3 regions of the Streptomyces sp. NPDC001194 genome follow, and region 3 is predicted to be linked to each of the others. Evidence: riboswitches for the same ligand, from Rfam matches in the RefSeq annotation. Region 3 holds a riboswitch; each other region holds the start of a gene.
The links. Region 3 has a riboswitch for thiamine pyrophosphate ahead of thiC (phosphomethylpyrimidine synthase ThiC). Riboswitches for the same ligand answer to the same signal wherever they lie in the genome.
Positions count from the first base shown of each region.

Region 1: another riboswitch for thiamine pyrophosphate. It lies ahead of thiO (glycine oxidase ThiO); the one in region 3 lies ahead of thiC (phosphomethylpyrimidine synthase ThiC).
Region 2: another riboswitch for thiamine pyrophosphate. It lies ahead of ACFY1T_RS19555 (thiamine ABC transporter substrate binding subunit); the one in region 3 lies ahead of thiC (phosphomethylpyrimidine synthase ThiC).

Region 1 is NZ_JBIAXU010000002.1:556,161-561,207, reverse strand. Features, by position in the region: gene metF (methylenetetrahydrofolate reductase [NAD(P)H]) at 1-773, opposite strand, end outside; gene thiE (thiamine phosphate synthase) at 866-1,528, opposite strand; gene ACFY1T_RS07270 (Rv2175c family DNA-binding protein) at 1,665-2,030, opposite strand; gene ACFY1T_RS07265 (NAD(P)/FAD-dependent oxidoreductase) at 2,110-3,330, opposite strand; TPP riboswitch at 3,435-3,547, shown strand; gene thiO (glycine oxidase ThiO) at 3,545-4,762, shown strand; gene thiS (sulfur carrier protein ThiS) at 4,759-4,959, shown strand; gene ACFY1T_RS07250 (thiazole synthase) at 4,965-5,047, shown strand, end outside.
Region 2 is NZ_JBIAXU010000008.1:161,161-166,207, reverse strand. Features, by position in the region: gene ACFY1T_RS19560 (ABC transporter permease) at 1-644, opposite strand, end outside; gene ACFY1T_RS19555 (thiamine ABC transporter substrate binding subunit) at 686-1,786, opposite strand; TPP riboswitch at 1,872-1,981, opposite strand; gene rlmN (23S rRNA (adenine(2503)-C(2))-methyltransferase RlmN) at 2,040-3,152, opposite strand; gene ACFY1T_RS19545 (phosphatidate cytidylyltransferase) at 3,314-4,390, opposite strand; gene frr (ribosome recycling factor) at 4,390-4,947, opposite strand; gene pyrH (UMP kinase) at 5,033-5,047, opposite strand, start outside.
Region 3 is NZ_JBIAXU010000003.1:463,078-468,124, reverse strand. Features, by position in the region: gene ACFY1T_RS10215 (metallophosphoesterase) at 1-197, shown strand, start outside; gene ACFY1T_RS10210 (hypothetical protein) at 348-1,184, shown strand; gene thiC (phosphomethylpyrimidine synthase ThiC) at 1,302-3,089, opposite strand; TPP riboswitch at 3,084-3,229, opposite strand; gene ACFY1T_RS10200 (YibE/F family protein) at 3,302-4,723, shown strand; gene ACFY1T_RS10195 (SsgA family sporulation/cell division regulator) at 4,818-5,047, opposite strand, start outside.

The DNA.
Region 1 (5,047 bases), on a different contig from region 3:
ACAGCGGCTGCATCGTCCTTGACGGCGAGCATGCGCTCTTTGACGGCTGCGGGGAAGACTGCGTTGCTGAGTTGTGGCAGCCGGTCGAGCTGCTTGATGCCCACAACAGGCATGACCTCGGGGATGATCGGGGTATCGCAGCCCGCCTTCTGCGTGCTGTCGCGCAGCCGCAGATAATTCTCCGGATCGAAGAACATCTGGGTGATCGCATAGTCCGCTCCCGCGCGGCACTTGTCCACGAAGTGACGGATGTCCGTGTCCCAGTCCTCCGAGCGCGGGTGCATGTCGGGGAAGGCCGCGACGCCCACGCAGAAGTCGCCGGACTCCTTGAGCAGCCGGACGAGGTCGGCGGCGTAGTGGACGCCCTCGGGGTGGGCGACCCAGGGACCCATGGGGTCGCCGGGCGGGTCGCCGCGCAGGGCCAGCATGTTGCGGATGCCCGCGTCGGCGAACTGGCCGATCACGTGGCGCAGCTCGGCGATGGAGTGGTCGACCGCGGTGAGGTGCGCGACGGGGGTCAGCGTGGTGTCGGCGGCGATCTCCTGGGTGGCCTTGACGGTGCCGCCGCGGGTGGAGCCTCCGGCCCCGTAGGTCACGGAGACGAAGCTCGGGCCCACCGCCTCGATCCGGCGCAGCGCGTTCCAGAGGTTGCGCTCGCCCTTCTCCGTCTTCGGGGCCCAGAACTCGAAGGAGTACGACGGGCTCCCGGACGCCAGCAGGTCGCGGACCGTGCGTGCGCGGTCCGTGCGGGTGGAAGCGGTACCAAGGGCCATACGGGCAGGTTAGACGCGCCCACCCGGACGCCGAAGCCGTGTCCGCCTTTTGGACACGTTTTTGGACACCTGCACCTGCGCCGGGACGGGGCTTAGGAGGAAACGCGCTCGCGGACCCGCTTGGCCAGGTCGGCGGCGGCCGCGCCCGGGTCGGTGGCCTCGGTCAGCGCGCGGACGACGACGATGCGGGTGGCTCCGGCGTCGAGGACCTCGTCGAGGTTGCCGGCGTCGATGCCGCCGATGGCGAACCAGGGGCGGGCGGGGGCCAGCGAGGCCGCGTACCGGACCAGTCCGAGGCCGGGGGCGTACCGGCCGGGCTTGGTGGGGGTGGGCCAGCAGGGGCCGGTGCAGAAGTAGTCCACGCCCGGCTCCGCGACGGCCGCGTCCACCTCGGACTCGGCGTGGCAGGACCGGCCGACGAGGACGGACTCGCCGAGGATCGCGCGGGCGGCGGGCACCGGGATGTCGCCCTGGCCCAGGTGCAGGACGTCGGAGCCGATGGCGTGGGCGACGTCGGCGCGGTCGTTCACCGCGAGGAGCCGGCCGTGCCGGCGGGCGGCGTCGGCGAACACCCGCAGGTGCTCGAGCTCCTCGCCGGCCTCCATGCCCTTGTCCCGGAGCTGGACGATGTCCACGCCCCCCGCCAGGACCGCGTCGAGGAACTCGGGGAGGTCCCCCTGCCGCTTGCGGGCGTCCGTGCACAGGTAGAGCCGGGCATCGGACAGCTGGGCGCTCGCGGACACGATCGCGGACATGGGTACCCCCCGGGGTGGATGCGGTGCACGGGCCGTCCGGGCCCGCGCACCGCGGATGGATCAGGCGGCCCGGATCACCCGGGCGGCCGGCTTGCTCCGGCGGCCCGGATCTCTCCGGACGCCCGGATCTCTCGGGTCAGAGGGCGAGCGCCTGAGCGCGGCGCTTCACCTCCGTGCCGCGATTCTCGCTCAGCGCCTGCGCGGGGGTGCCGGGCAGGGTCGGGTCCGGGGTGAACATCCACTCCAGGATCTCCTCGTCGGAGAAGCCGTCGTCGCGGAGCACGGTCAGCAGGCCGGGCAGGCCCTTGACGATCTTGTCGCCGTCGATGAAGGGGGCGGGCACCTGGAGCGAACGGTTCTCGCCCCGGCGTACGGCGATCAGCTGACCTTCCTTGACCAGCTGGCGGACCCGGGTCACTTCGATGTCGAGCATCTCGGCGATGTCGGGGACGTACAGCCAGGCGGGGACAAGGGCGTCGATCTTTGCGTCAATCTCGGTCACGGGCACAAGCCTGCCACCTCGGACCGACACCCGGTACCCGGGCCGACCCGTCCGGGTCCCCGGGCACCGCCCGCGCGCCCTAGACCAGCGCCGCTTTCAGCGGGACCGCGGAGTCGGCGACCTTGGCCGGGTCCACCGGGGTACCCGCCTCGATCAGCTTCCGCCCCTGCGCCAGGTCCCGCGGCCGGCCCACCGCCAGGACCGCGGCCAGCGCCCCGCCCCGGAGCCAGCACACCGACCAGCCCGCCTCGGCGGGGTCCCCGCGCCACACCAGCTCGTCGGCGCCCGCGTGGTGCCCCGCGTACTGCACGAAGCGCCCGAACTGCTCCGACCAGAAGTACGGCACCGGGTCGTACACCTGCAGCGCGCTCCCGGCCACGATGTTCGCCGCGACCACCCGCGGTCCCTGCAGGGCGTTGTCCCAGTGGTGCACCAGCAGCCGCGCCCCGTAGCGGGCCGACGGGAACGAGGCGCAGTCGCCGACCGCGTACACCCCGGGCAGGGTGGTCCTCAGGTACTCGTCCGCCGTGACCGCGCCCTCCGGCCCGAGCTCGACCCCGGAGTCCGCGAGCCACCGGGTCGCCGGCCGGGCCCCGATGCCCACCACCACCGCTCCGGCCGGCAGCTCCCGCCCGTCCGCGAGCAGGACCCGCCCGGGCTCCACCGAGGAGACCTTGGCGCCGGTCAGCAGGGCGGCCCCGGCCTCCTCGTACCAGTGGGCCATCGGGGCCGCGACCTCCGCGGGCAGCGCCCCGGCCAGCACCCGGTCCGCCGCCTCGACCACGGTCACCGCGCAGCCCACCTCGCGCGCGGCCGTGGCGAACTCGGCGCCGATCCAGCCCGCTCCGACCACCACGGTCGCCGGCGTCCGGGCCAGCACCGGCCGGAGCCGGGCCGCGTCGTCCAGGGTGCGCAGCAGGTGCACGCCGGGGACGCCCTCGGCCCCGGGCAGGGTCAGCGGTTCGGCGCCGGTCGCCAGGACCAGGACCTCGTACGGGACCGGTCCCGCCTCGGTGTCCAGCTCGCGCTCGGCGGCCCGCAGCCCGGTGACCTCCACCCCGAGCCGGAGCACGACGTCGAGCCCCTCGAAGTCCACGTCGAACGCGGAGTCCTCGGCTTTGCCGAGCAGCACCGCCTTCGACAGCGGAGGCCGGTCGTACGGCTGGTGCGGCTCGGCACCCAGCAGGGTGATCGGGCCGCGCCACCCCTGCTCCCGCAGCGCGACCGCGGTCTGCACTCCGGCCATTCCGGCGCCGACGATGACGACGCCGCTCTGAGTCTGTTCCGTCTGCTCGCTCACGACCCCCAGCCTAGCGATCTGACGGCTCGTCAGGAACAGCGGCCCGGCGCGGCGGCCGGGGAGGCAGCCTTACCCGCCCCCGGCGGCGGGGTTAGGCTGGCGCCCGTACCTATCGCGGGAGTCCGGGCGGACCGGGCTGAGAGGGAGGCTGAGCGGCCTCCGACCGTACGAACCTGATCCGGGTCATGCCGGCGAAGGGAGGGGCTGGACGCCCATGCACTCATCTCGGAAGGGATCCGACGCGGGATCCGTCGCATCCACCGGATCCGCGCGGGCCGCGGGGTCCGACGTCCTCGTCATCGGGGGCGGGATCATCGGCCTGGTCACCGCCTGGCGGGCGGCCCAGCACGGACTGCGGACCGTACTCGCCGATCCCGCGCCCGGCGGTGGCGCGGCGCAGGTCGCGGCCGGCATGCTCGCCGCCGTCACGGAGCTCCACTACGGCGAGGAGACCCTGCTCGGGCTCAACCTCGCCTCCGCCGCCCGCTACCCGGAGTTCGCCGCCGAGCTGGCCGAGGCCGGCGGCGGGACGGACATCGGATACCGGGCCTGCGGCACGCTCGCCGTCGCCCTCGACGCCGACGACCGGCTCCACCTGCGGGAGCTGCACGCCCTCCAGCGCCGCTGCGGCCTGGAGTCCGAGTGGCTCACCGGCCGCGAGTGCCGCCGCCTGGAGCCGATGCTGGCCCCGGGCGTACGGGGCGGCCTGCGCGTGGACGGGGACCACCAGGTCGACCCGCGCCGGCTGGCGGCCGCGCTGCTGGCCGCCTGCGAGGGCGCCGGCGTGGAGATCCGCAGGGCGGCCGCGGAGCGGCTGCTGACCGCGGCCGACCGGGCCGTCGGCGTACGGCTCGACGACGGCACGGAGCTGCGCGCGGACCAGGTGGTCCTGGCCGCGGGCTCGCTCAGCGGCCGGCTGGCCGGCGTACCGGAGCAGGTGCTGCCTCCCGTACGGCCGGTGAAGGGGCAGGTGCTGCGGCTCGCGGTGCCGCCGGCGTACGCGCCGTTCCTGTCGCGGACGGTGCGGGCGGTGGTGCGCGGCAGCCACGTGTACCTGGTGCCGCGCGAGAACGGCGAGCTCGTCATCGGGGCCACCAGCGAGGAACTCGGCTGGGACACCACGGTCACCGCGGGCGGGGTGTACGAACTTCTGCGCGACGCACACGAGTTGGTGCCCGGCATCACCGAACTGCCGCTGACCGAGACCCGGGCCGGGCTGCGGCCGGGATCCCCGGACAACGCCCCGCTGCTGGGCCCGACCGACCTGCCCGGCCTGCACCTGGCCACCGGGCACTACCGCAACGGGGTGCTGCTGACCCCCCTCACCGGCGACGTGATGGCCCGGCTGCTGACCACCGGCACGCTGCCCGAGATCGCCCGCCCGTTCAGCCCGCGCCGGTTCTCCACCGCACGTCAGGAGTCGTACGCATGACCATCTCCGTCAACGGCGAGCCGCGCGAGATCGCGGCCGGCACCACGCTCGACGCGGTGGTCGCCACCTTGACCACGGCCCCGTCCGGGGTCGCGGCCGCACTGAACGAGACCGTGGTCCCGCGCCGCCAGTGGCCGCTCACGGCGGTGGGCGAGGGCGACCGGGTCGAGGTCCTCACCGCGGTGCAGGGGGGCTGAGCGCGATGGCGGACGACGCTTTCGAGCTGGGCGGCCGGACCTTCTCGTCCCGTCTGATCATGGGGACGGGCGGGGCGCCGAGCCTGGA
Region 2 (5,047 bases), on a different contig from region 3:
ACCTCCACTTCCAGGGTGGCGTACGAGGGCCCGCCGAGGATCTGTACGACGCCGAAGGAGGTGAACGTGAAGAGGAACACCATCAGCGAGGCGGCGGCCACCGCCGGCCCGAGCGCGGGCAGCGTCACCCGCCGCCAGGCGGCGAACCGCCCGGCGCCCAGCACCCGGGCGGCCTCCTCCTGGCGCGGGTCCAGCTGCGCCCAGAGCCCGCCGACCGTCCGTACGACGACGGCGTAGTTGAAGAAGACGTGCGCGAGCAGGATCGCCCACACGGTCGTGTCCAGCCGGACGCCCCACAGCTCGTCCAGCAGTCCGCCGCGCCCGACCAGTGCCAGGAAGGCGGTGCCGACCACCACCGTCGGCAGGACGAACGGGACCGTGACCACCGCCCGCAGCAGCTGTTTGCCGGGGAACTCGAAGCGCGCGAAGACGTACGCGCCGGGGAGTGCGATCAGGAGCGTGAGCACCGTGGATGCGAACGCCTGCCAGGTGGTGAACCAGAGCACGTCGGCGATGTCGGGCCGGCTCAGCACCTCGCCGATCCGCCCGAACTGCCAGCCCTCGTCGGTCTTGAGCCCTCGGCCGACGATCGCGGCCACCGGATAGGCGAAGAACAGCCCGAAGAAGGCGAGCGGCACGGCCATCAGCAGGAGCCGGACGGCCGTACCGCGTGCGCTCTCGCGTCCTACTTCACGACGAGCGCGGACCATGCCTTGACCCACTGCTCACGGTTCTTGGCGATGGTCTCGGGAGCGACGTTCTCGGGCTTCTCGACGACCACGCCGTGCTTCGTGAACAGCTCCGGCAGCTTGGCGTCCTTCACCACCGGGTTCACGAACATCTGGAGCGGCATGTCCTCCTGGAACTTCTTGCTCACCAGGAAGTCGAGGAGCGCCTTGCCGCCCTCCTCGTTCTTCGCGCCCTTGAGCAGGCCCGCGAACTCGACCTGGCGGAAGCAGGTGCCGGTGGCCACGCCCGTGGGGGCCTCGGCCGGCTGCGGCTCGCCGTACAGGACCTCGACCGGCGGGCTGGAGGCGTACGAGACGACCAGCGGCCGGTCGCCCTTGGCCTTCTTGCCGCCCGCGGAGCCGGAGAAGCGCTCGTTGTAGGCCTGCTCCCAGCCGTCGACGACCTCGACGCCGTTGGCCTTGAGCTTGCTCCAGTAGTCCTTCCAGCCCTCTTCGCCGTACTTGCCGACGGAGGCGAGCAGGAAGCCGAGGCCGGGCGAGGAGGTCGCCGCGTTCTCGGTGACCAGCAGGTTCTTGTACTCCGGCTTGACCAGGTCGTCCAGCGTCTGCGGCGGGGCGATCTTCTTGTCGGCGAAGTACGCCTTGTCGTAGTTGACGCAGATGTCGCCGGAGTCGACGGGCGTGACCCGGTGCTCCTTGTCGAGCACGTACTCGGGCTTCACGTCCGCGAGGCCCTTGACCTCGTACGGCGTGAAGATGCCGTTGTCGAGGGCGCGCGAGAGCAGCGTGTTGTCCACACCGAAGAAGACGTCGCCCCGCGGGGAGCCCTTGGTGAGGATCTCCTGGTTGAGGGCGGCGCCCGCGTCCCCGGACTTCAGGACCTTCACGGTGTAGCCGCTCTGCTGCTCGAACTCCTTGAGGACCGTGTCGGTCACGTTGAAGGAGTCGTGCGAGACGAGCGTGACCGTCTTGGACTTCGGTGTCTCGCCGGAACCCGCGGACTCGTCCTTGGCGTCGCCGCCGCCGCAGGCGCTGAGCGTGGCGACGCCGAGCGCGGCCGCGAGCGCCGCGCCCGCGAACTTCTTGGTGGTGCTCACTGGTGAATTCCTCCTGGGATGACCAGGAGAAGACGCGGCCCTGCCCGGCGCTCAGTGCGAGCGGTCGCCGGGCAGGGCGCAACAGCTTGAGTGATGACCGAACTTCCTACCCCGAATGACCGGGGCGAGGTTCAGAGGGTCTGCGGATGACGGTTACCGCACTCTCAGCGCTGTGGCGCTCCCCTGTCGGAATATGCAATTGGTTCGGCCACAGGGTACCCCGTGGCCGAATCGGGCCCGCGAAAACCGCAGGCTAGCGCTCCGAGGCCGCCAGCTGGCCGCACGCGCCGTCGATCTCCTGGCCACGGGTGTCCCGTACGGTCACCGGCACGCCGTGGCGGGCGATGGCCTCGACGAAGGCCCTCTCGTCCTCGGGGCGCGAGGCGGTCCACTTCGAGCCCGGCGTCGGGTTCAGCGGGATCAGGTTGACGTGGACGCGCTTGCCCTTGAGCAGCCGGCCGAGGAGGTCGCCGCGCCAGGCCTGGTCGTTGATGTCGCGGATCAGGGCGTACTCGATGGAGATCCGGCGGCCGGACTTCTCGGCGTACTCCCAGGCCGCGTCGAGGACCTCGCGGACCTTCCAGCGGGTGTTCACGGGGACGAGGGTGTCGCGCAGCTCGTCGTCCGGGGCGTGCAGCGAGACCGCGAGGCGGCACTTGAAGCCCTCGTCGGCGAAGCGCAGCATCGCCGGGACCAGGCCGACGGTGGAGACGGTGATGCCGCGCTGCGACAGGCCGAGGCCGTCGGGCTCGGGGTCGGTGAGGCGGCGGATGGCGCCGACGACCCGCTTGTAGTTGGCCAGCGGCTCGCCCATGCCCATGAAGACGATGTTGGACAGCCGGGCCGGGCCGCCGGGGACCTCGCCGTCGCGCAGCGCGCGCATGCCGTCGACGATCTGGTGGACGATCTCGGCGGTGGACAGGTTGCGGTCCAGGCCCGCCTGGCCGGTGGCGCAGAACGGGCAGTTCATGCCGCAGCCGGCCTGCGAGGAGATGCACATGGTGACCCGGTCGGGGTAGCGCATGAGCACGGACTCGACGAGGGTGCCGTCGTGCAGCTTCCACAGGGTCTTGCGCGTGGTGTCGTCGTCGCACGAGATGTGGCGGATGACGCTCATCAGGTCCGGCAGCAGCTCGTCGCGGAGCTTCTCGCGCGAGCCCGCCGGGATGTCGGTCCACTCGGCCGGGTCGTGCGCGTACCGGGCGAAGTAGTGCTGCGAGAGCTGCTTGGCCCGGAAAGGCTTCTCGCCGATCGCGGCGACCGCCTCGCGACGCTCCTCGGGGGTGAGGTCGGCGAGATGCCGGGGCGGCTTCTTGGCCCCGCGAGGGGCGACGAAGGTGAGCTCTCCCGGGACAGGGCGGGCCATGGCTGGTACTCCTCGTAAGACGAAAGGCGCGCCGCAGAAGCAGCGCGCCCTTCAAGAGTAACCGCCCGGACCCACCCAAAGCCTTCAGACGTACGTCGTCCCAGCTCAGCGGGGTTGCCCTGGTGAACCGCCCGTCGGCCGGAAGCCGCGGAGCCCGATTTTCAGCCGGTGCCGACGAAGGCGGCGAGCAGCAGCCACACCACCGGGGCGGTGGGCAGCAGGGAGTCGAGGCGGTCCATGATGCCGCCGTGGCCCGGGAGCAGCGTGCCCATGTCCTTGATGCCCAGGTCCCGCTTGATCATCGACTCGCCGAGGTCGCCCAGCGTGGCGCTGACCGCGACCGTGAGACCGAGCAGCAGGCCCTGCCACCAGACGCCGCCGTCGATCAGGAACTCCATGCACAGCGCGCCGGCCGCCATGGCGAAGGCCACCGCGCCGAACAGTCCCTCGCGGGTCTTGCCGGGGCTGATGCGCGGCGCCAGCTTGGTCTTGCCGAAGCGCCAGCCCACCGCGTAGGCACCGGTGTCGCTGACCACGGTCAGCAGCAGGAAGGTGACCACGCGCTCCGGACCGTCGTCGGCGGTGAGCAGCATCGCGACGAAGGTGGCCAGGAAGGGCACGTAGAACGCCGCGAAGACGCCGGCCGTGACGTCCTTGAGGTAGTCCTCGGGCGGCTCGGTCATCCGCCAGACCAGGACCGCCAGCGCGGTCAGGGCCATGGCGACCCAGGCGCCCTCGGCCCCCCGGACGTATCCGGCGATGACCATGGCGGCGCCGCCGACCGCGAGCGGGACGAGCGGCGCCTTGATGCCCTTCTTCTCCTGGAGCCGGGAGGTGAGCTCCCACAGGCCCACGACGACGGCGACGACGATGACGCCGACGAAGACCGCCTTGACGATGAACAGCGAAGCGAAGATCACCGCGCCGAGGCCGACACCGACCCCTATGGCGGCACGCAGGTCTCGCCCGGCCCGCTTCTTCGGCGGCGGGGGCGAGGGGTCCTGCGGTGCCTGCGAGGGCGGGGGCGGGGGGCTGGGCATGGGCTCCTGCGGCGGCGTCTCGGCGCGGAACGGGGGGCCGCCTTCGGCGGCGGCCCCCCGATCGCGTGCTTCCCGGTCGTCGAAGTCACGGCCGGCGGCATCGGGCACGATGGGCATGGGCCGAGTGTGCGGGCCCACCAGCGCATCGTATGCGGGACCCGCCGGAACCGGCTCCGTGGCCCAGGGAGAGTCGTTCATCAGACCTCGAGGAGCTCGGCTTCCTTGTGCTTGAGCAGCTCGTCGACCTGCGCGACGTACTTCGCGGTGGTGTCGTCGAGCTCCTTCTCCGCGCGGCGCACCTCGTCCTCGCCGGACTCCTTGTCCTTGACGAGCTTGTCGAGGGAGTCCTTCGCCTTGCGGCGGACGGCGCGGATCGAGACCTTGGAGTCCTCGGCCTTGGTGCGCGCGACCTTGATGTACTCCTTGCGGCGGTCCTGCGTCAGCTCGGGGAAGGTCACCCGGATGATGTTGCCGTCGTTGCTGGGGTTGACGCCCAGGTCGGAGTCGCGGATGGCCTGCTCGATGTTGCGCAGGGCGCTCTTGTCGAACGGGGTCACGATCGCCATGCGCGGCTCGGGCACCGAGAAGGACGCGAGCTGGTTGATGGGCGTGATGGCGCCGTAGTAGTCCGCCACGATCTTGTTGAACATCGCCGGGTGCGCACGACCGGTGCGGATCGCCGCGAAGTCTTCCTTGGCGACGACGACGGCCTTCTCCATCTTCTCCTCGGCCTCGAGGAGGATTTCTTCGATCACCACGTGCTCCTGCATGTCAGATATGGATGGTTCAGGCGGGCGGGGCGGGCTCGGCCGAGCGGGGCCGGGCCCGGCGCCCGGATGCTCAGGCCCGGGTGCC
Region 3 (5,047 bases):
GCGGCCGCGTCGTCCACGGGCACAGCCCCATCCCGTACCTGCTGGGCGAGGTGGGCACCGAGGACGGCGACGAATCGCGCGGACCGGAGGCCGTGAACGGCCCGCACGTGTACGCGGAGGGGCTCGCCATCGCGATGGACGGCGGGGTCACGATGGCGGGCAAACTCCTGGTGGTGCAACTCCCCTTGAACGACTGACGGTTATCAGAAGGGGGGTAATTTCGGGAAAGCCCCTGTCACGGCGTGGCATGGGCGCTCTACCATCGCCCTATCCGTAGCAGGCTCTCCTCCGTTTGTGCCGGCGCCCGGGTCTACGCGGGCAAACCGGTCCCTACGGAGCATCGGGGGATGCACATGAACAGCGCTCCGCACCTGCTGACCGAAGACCGACCCGAGTTCGATCGGCTCCTCGACGAGGCGCTCCGCACCGCGCACGAACGGCCCGAGCTCGCCGCTCTCGGTGAGCGCCTGAACGCCGAACAACTGCGCACGATGGCCATCGGGGCCAGTGCGCTGCTGACGGCCGCGGCCGCGGCCGAGTACGACCGCTACGTGAAACTGCGCGGAGAGCGGCGCGAAGAGGTCCTGTCCACCCCCGGTGCGGCCCGGGACCAGACTGCCGGACTGCAGGGCGAGGGCGAGGACGGCGCGGGCGTCAGTGCCGTCGTCGCGGTGCTCGCGCCGGTCCTGGCGGGCACCGCGATGGTGATATTCCTGCTGGTGGGCTACGTCCTGAAGGCGATCGAACCCGAACCGGCTTTCGCGAACACCATGCTGACGGCGGGTTGGCTGTTCGGCGCGCTCACCGTGGTGTCGCTGTTGTTCGCCGTGATCGGGCTGCTGGTGACCGCCGTCCGCAACCGGGCGACCGAGGTGGGGGCCGGGGACGAGGTCGACGCGATACCCGACGACGTCGCGCGGGCCCGCGAGGCCTGGCGGCACGCCCTGCTGGAGCGGGGCATCCTGCCGTTCCTGCGGGACGCTCTGGCCGACCCGAGCGCGGCGCCGGCAGGGACGGGTTATCCGGCCCCGCACACGCCGAAGGCCGGTCGCATCCCCAACCTGGGATACAGCCGGCCCGACTTCACCAGTCCGGGGTCCCCTTCACAGGGCCCCCGCCCCGGCTACACGCCTCCGGACTTCACGAGCCCGGACTTCACCAGCCCGGACGGCGGCACGCAGTAACGCCGCCGCGGCAGGCCGACCGCCCCTGTTTCACGTGAAACATCGCGCCACGGCCGGAACGCTGCCCTGGGAAGCCCCCTCATCCTCCCCAGAGCAGCGCCGGCCGCCTTGGGCGGGTCAGTCCGCCAACGGGAGGTACACCCGATTCCCGCTCGCGGCGAACTCGGCGGACTTCTCCGCCATGCCCGCCTCGATCTCATTGGCCTTCAGGTCCCCGCCGTGCTCACGACGGATGTCCTGCGAGATCTTCATCGAGCAGAACTTCGGACCGCACATGGAGCAGAAGTGCGCGGTCTTGGCCGGCTCGGCCGGGAGCGTCTCGTCGTGGAACTCGCGGGCCGTGTCCGGGTCGAGGGCCAGGTTGAACTGGTCCTCCCAGCGGAACTCGAAGCGCGCGTCCGACAGGGCGTCGTCCCACTCCTGGGCACCCGGGTGGCCCTTGGCGAGGTCCGCCGCGTGCGCCGCGATCTTGTACGTGATGACACCGGTCTTCACGTCGTCGCGGTTGGGCAGGCCCAGGTGCTCCTTCGGCGTGACGTAGCAGAGCATCGCAGTGCCCCACCAGGCGATCATCGCGGCGCCGATGCCCGAGGTGATGTGGTCGTACGCCGGGGCGACGTCCGTCGTCAGCGGGCCGAGCGTGTAGAACGGCGCCTCCTCGCAGATCTCCTGCTGGAGGTCGATGTTCTCCTTGATCTTGTGCATCGGGACGTGGCCCGGGCCCTCGATCATGGTCTGCACGTTGTGCCGCTTGGCGATCGTGTTCAGCTCACCCAGCGTCTTCAGCTCCGCGAACTGCGCCGCGTCGTTGGCGTCGGCGATGGAGCCGGGGCGCAGGCCGTCGCCCAGCGAGTACGTGACGTCGTACGTCGCGAGGATCTCGCAGAGCTCCTCGAAGTTCGTGTAGAGGAAGTTCTCCTTGTGGTGCGCGAGACACCAGGCGGCCATGATCGAGCCGCCGCGGGAGACGATGCCGGTCTTGCGGCGGGCGGTCAGCGGCACGTACGGCAGCAGCACGCCGGCGTGGACCGTCATGTAGTCGACGCCCTGCTCGGCCTGCTCGATGACCGTGTCCTTGTAGATCTCCCAGGTCAGTTCCTCGGCGCGGCCGTCGACCTTCTCCAGCGCCTGGTACAGCGGCACGGTGCCGATCGGGACCGGGGAGTTGCGCAGCACCCACTCGCGGGTGGTGTGGATGTTGCGGCCGGTCGAGAGGTCCATGACCGTGTCGGCACCCCACTTGGTGGCCCAGGTCATCTTGTCGACCTCCTCCTCGATGGAGGAGGTGACCGCGGAGTTGCCGATGTTGGCGTTGACCTTCACCAGGAACCGCTTGCCGATGATCATCGGCTCGATCTCCGGGTGGTTCACGTTCGCGGGAAGCACCGCGCGACCTGCGGCGATCTCCTCGCGGACGACCTCGGGGGAGACGTTCTCGCGGATCGCGACGTACTCCATCTCCGGGGTGATCTCGCCGCGTCGGGCGTACGCGAGCTGTGTGACGGCAGCGCCGTCACGGCCCCGGCGGGGCTGACGCGGGCGGCCCGGGAAGACCGCGTCGAGGTTCTTGAGGCCACCCCGCGGCGAGGTGTGCTTGATGCCGTCGTCCTCGGGCCGCACCGGCCGGCCCGCGTACTCCTCGGTGTCGCCGCGGCCGATGATCCAGTTCTCGCGCAGCGGGGCCAGGCCGCGCCGTACGTCGGTCTCGATCTGCGGGTCGGTGTACGGCCCGGACGTGTCGTAGAGCGTCACGTCCTTGCCGTTGGTGAGGTGGACCTGGCGGACCGGCACCCGGAGGTCGGGCCGGGAGCCGGCCAGGTATCCCTTGTGCCAGCCGGGCTGGCGCTCGGTCTGGCCGTCGGCGTCCTGGCTGACGGCAGGCGTGCGTGCGTCCTGAATGGTCATGAGACCTGATCTCCCTACGCCGGCATTACCCGGTAACAGGTTCGGCGGTCGACGCAGCCTCTTCCCGTACGCATATGTGCTGCGCGTACGGTGATCAGCGCCCTCTCAGCCCGGTGCTCCGAGCTCCCGCGTTGTGCAAAGGTGCCCCCACGCTAGCGTCATTTGTGGCGTGCTGAACAGTGGGCCCCCTCAACTCTTGCGATGATCTGCCGGTGACGTCCTCGCCGCAGCCTCCCTCCACGCCCACCGAGCACCCGGGTCACGCCGACCACGCACACGTGGGCCACGGGCATGACCACGGGCATGACCAGAGCCCGTCCCAGGGTCAGCCCCAGGGCCACTCCCATGGTCATTCCCACGGCCACGGACCGGCTGCTCCCGTCTCGAAGCACCTGCGCAAGGTCATCGCCGCGGTCCTGATCCCCTTCGCCGTCGCCGTCTTCGTCGGCATGGTGGTGCTCTGGCCGGGCGGCGCCCCCGCCCACGAGCGCTCCGGGGTCGGCTTCGACCGGCAGACCCAGCAGGGCACGGTCGTCGCGCTCGAACAGGTCGACTGCAAATCGGTGAACGCCTCACAGGTGCCGACCACGGGGAGCGTCTCCACTCCGGAGGGCCGCGAGGCCCGGGCCCAGCAGACCGGTGACTGCAAGAAGGCCACCGTCGAGGTCGCCACCGGGCCGGACAAGGGCCGCACGTTCGTCGAGATCGTGCAGCCCGGAGCGCCACGGCAGTTGGAGAACGGCCAGGAGGTGGTCGTCGCGTACGCGCCGGACGCTCCCCGGGACCTCCAGTACTCGGTGGTCGACGTGAACCGCAAGCTCCCCCTGGCGGTGCTGGCCGGCATCTTCGCGGTCGCCGTGGTCGTCGTCGGGCGGATGCGCGGCATGTTCGCGCTGATCGCGCTGGTCGTCAGCTTCGGCGTGCTGACCCTCTTCATCCTCCCGGCGATCCTGCAGGGCTCGAACCCACTGGTCGTCGCGGTCGTCGGGGCCAGCGCGATCATGCTCATCGCGCTCTACATGTGTCATGGCCTGAGCGCCCGTACGTCCGTCGCCGTCCTGGGCACGCTCGTCTCGCTGCTGCTGATCGGGCTGCTCGGCTCGGTGTTCGTCGACTGGGCGTTCCTCAGCGGCAACACCGACGACAACACGGGGCTGATCCACGGGCTCTACCCGGACATCGACATGAGCGGTCTGCTGCTCGCGGGCGTGATCATCGGATCGCTCGGTGTGCTCGACGATGTGACGGTCACCCAGACATCGGCGGTCTGGGAACTCCACCAGGCCGATTCGTCGATGGGGTCCCGCGCCCTGTACCGGGCGGCCATCCGGATCGGCCGCGACCACATCGCCTCGGTGGTGAACACCCTGGTGCTGGCCTACGCGGGCGCGGCACTTCCGCTGCTGCTGCTGTTCTCGATCGCGAACAGCAGCATGGGATCGGTGGCCAACAGCGAGCTGGTCGCGGAGGAGATCGTGCGGACCCTCGTCGGGTCGATCGGCCTGGTGGCCTCGGTCCCGGTGACCACCGCGCTCGCCGCGCTGGTGGTCTCCGCCGACCGGCCGGGATCCCCGGCCGGAGCGGCGGCTTCGGTGCCGGCCCGCGGCGGCCGGGGGCGGCGGCGCAAGCGCTGAGCGACCCGGGTGGCTCGGGGGCCCGGGGCGACTCGGCTCGTGCGGTCCGTCCGGCTCGCGCGGTCGGCCTGACCGGCTCTTCCGGTCGGGTCCCTCAGCCCGCGTTCTGCTCGTTCTGCTGCGGCTCCGCCAGGATCCGGTCCAGTGCCTCGTCGAGGTCTTCCTCGAAGTTGCCCAGGTTGCGCTCCTGACCGAGCGGAACAAGCCGGTCGGTACGGTCGAGGAACGCGACGAGCGGGGCCGCTCCGGCGCGGAACAGCGCCCGGTCGCAGCCGACCTGGAGCCGGATGTGGACGTCGGACAACTCCTCGGGATCGGTGGGGG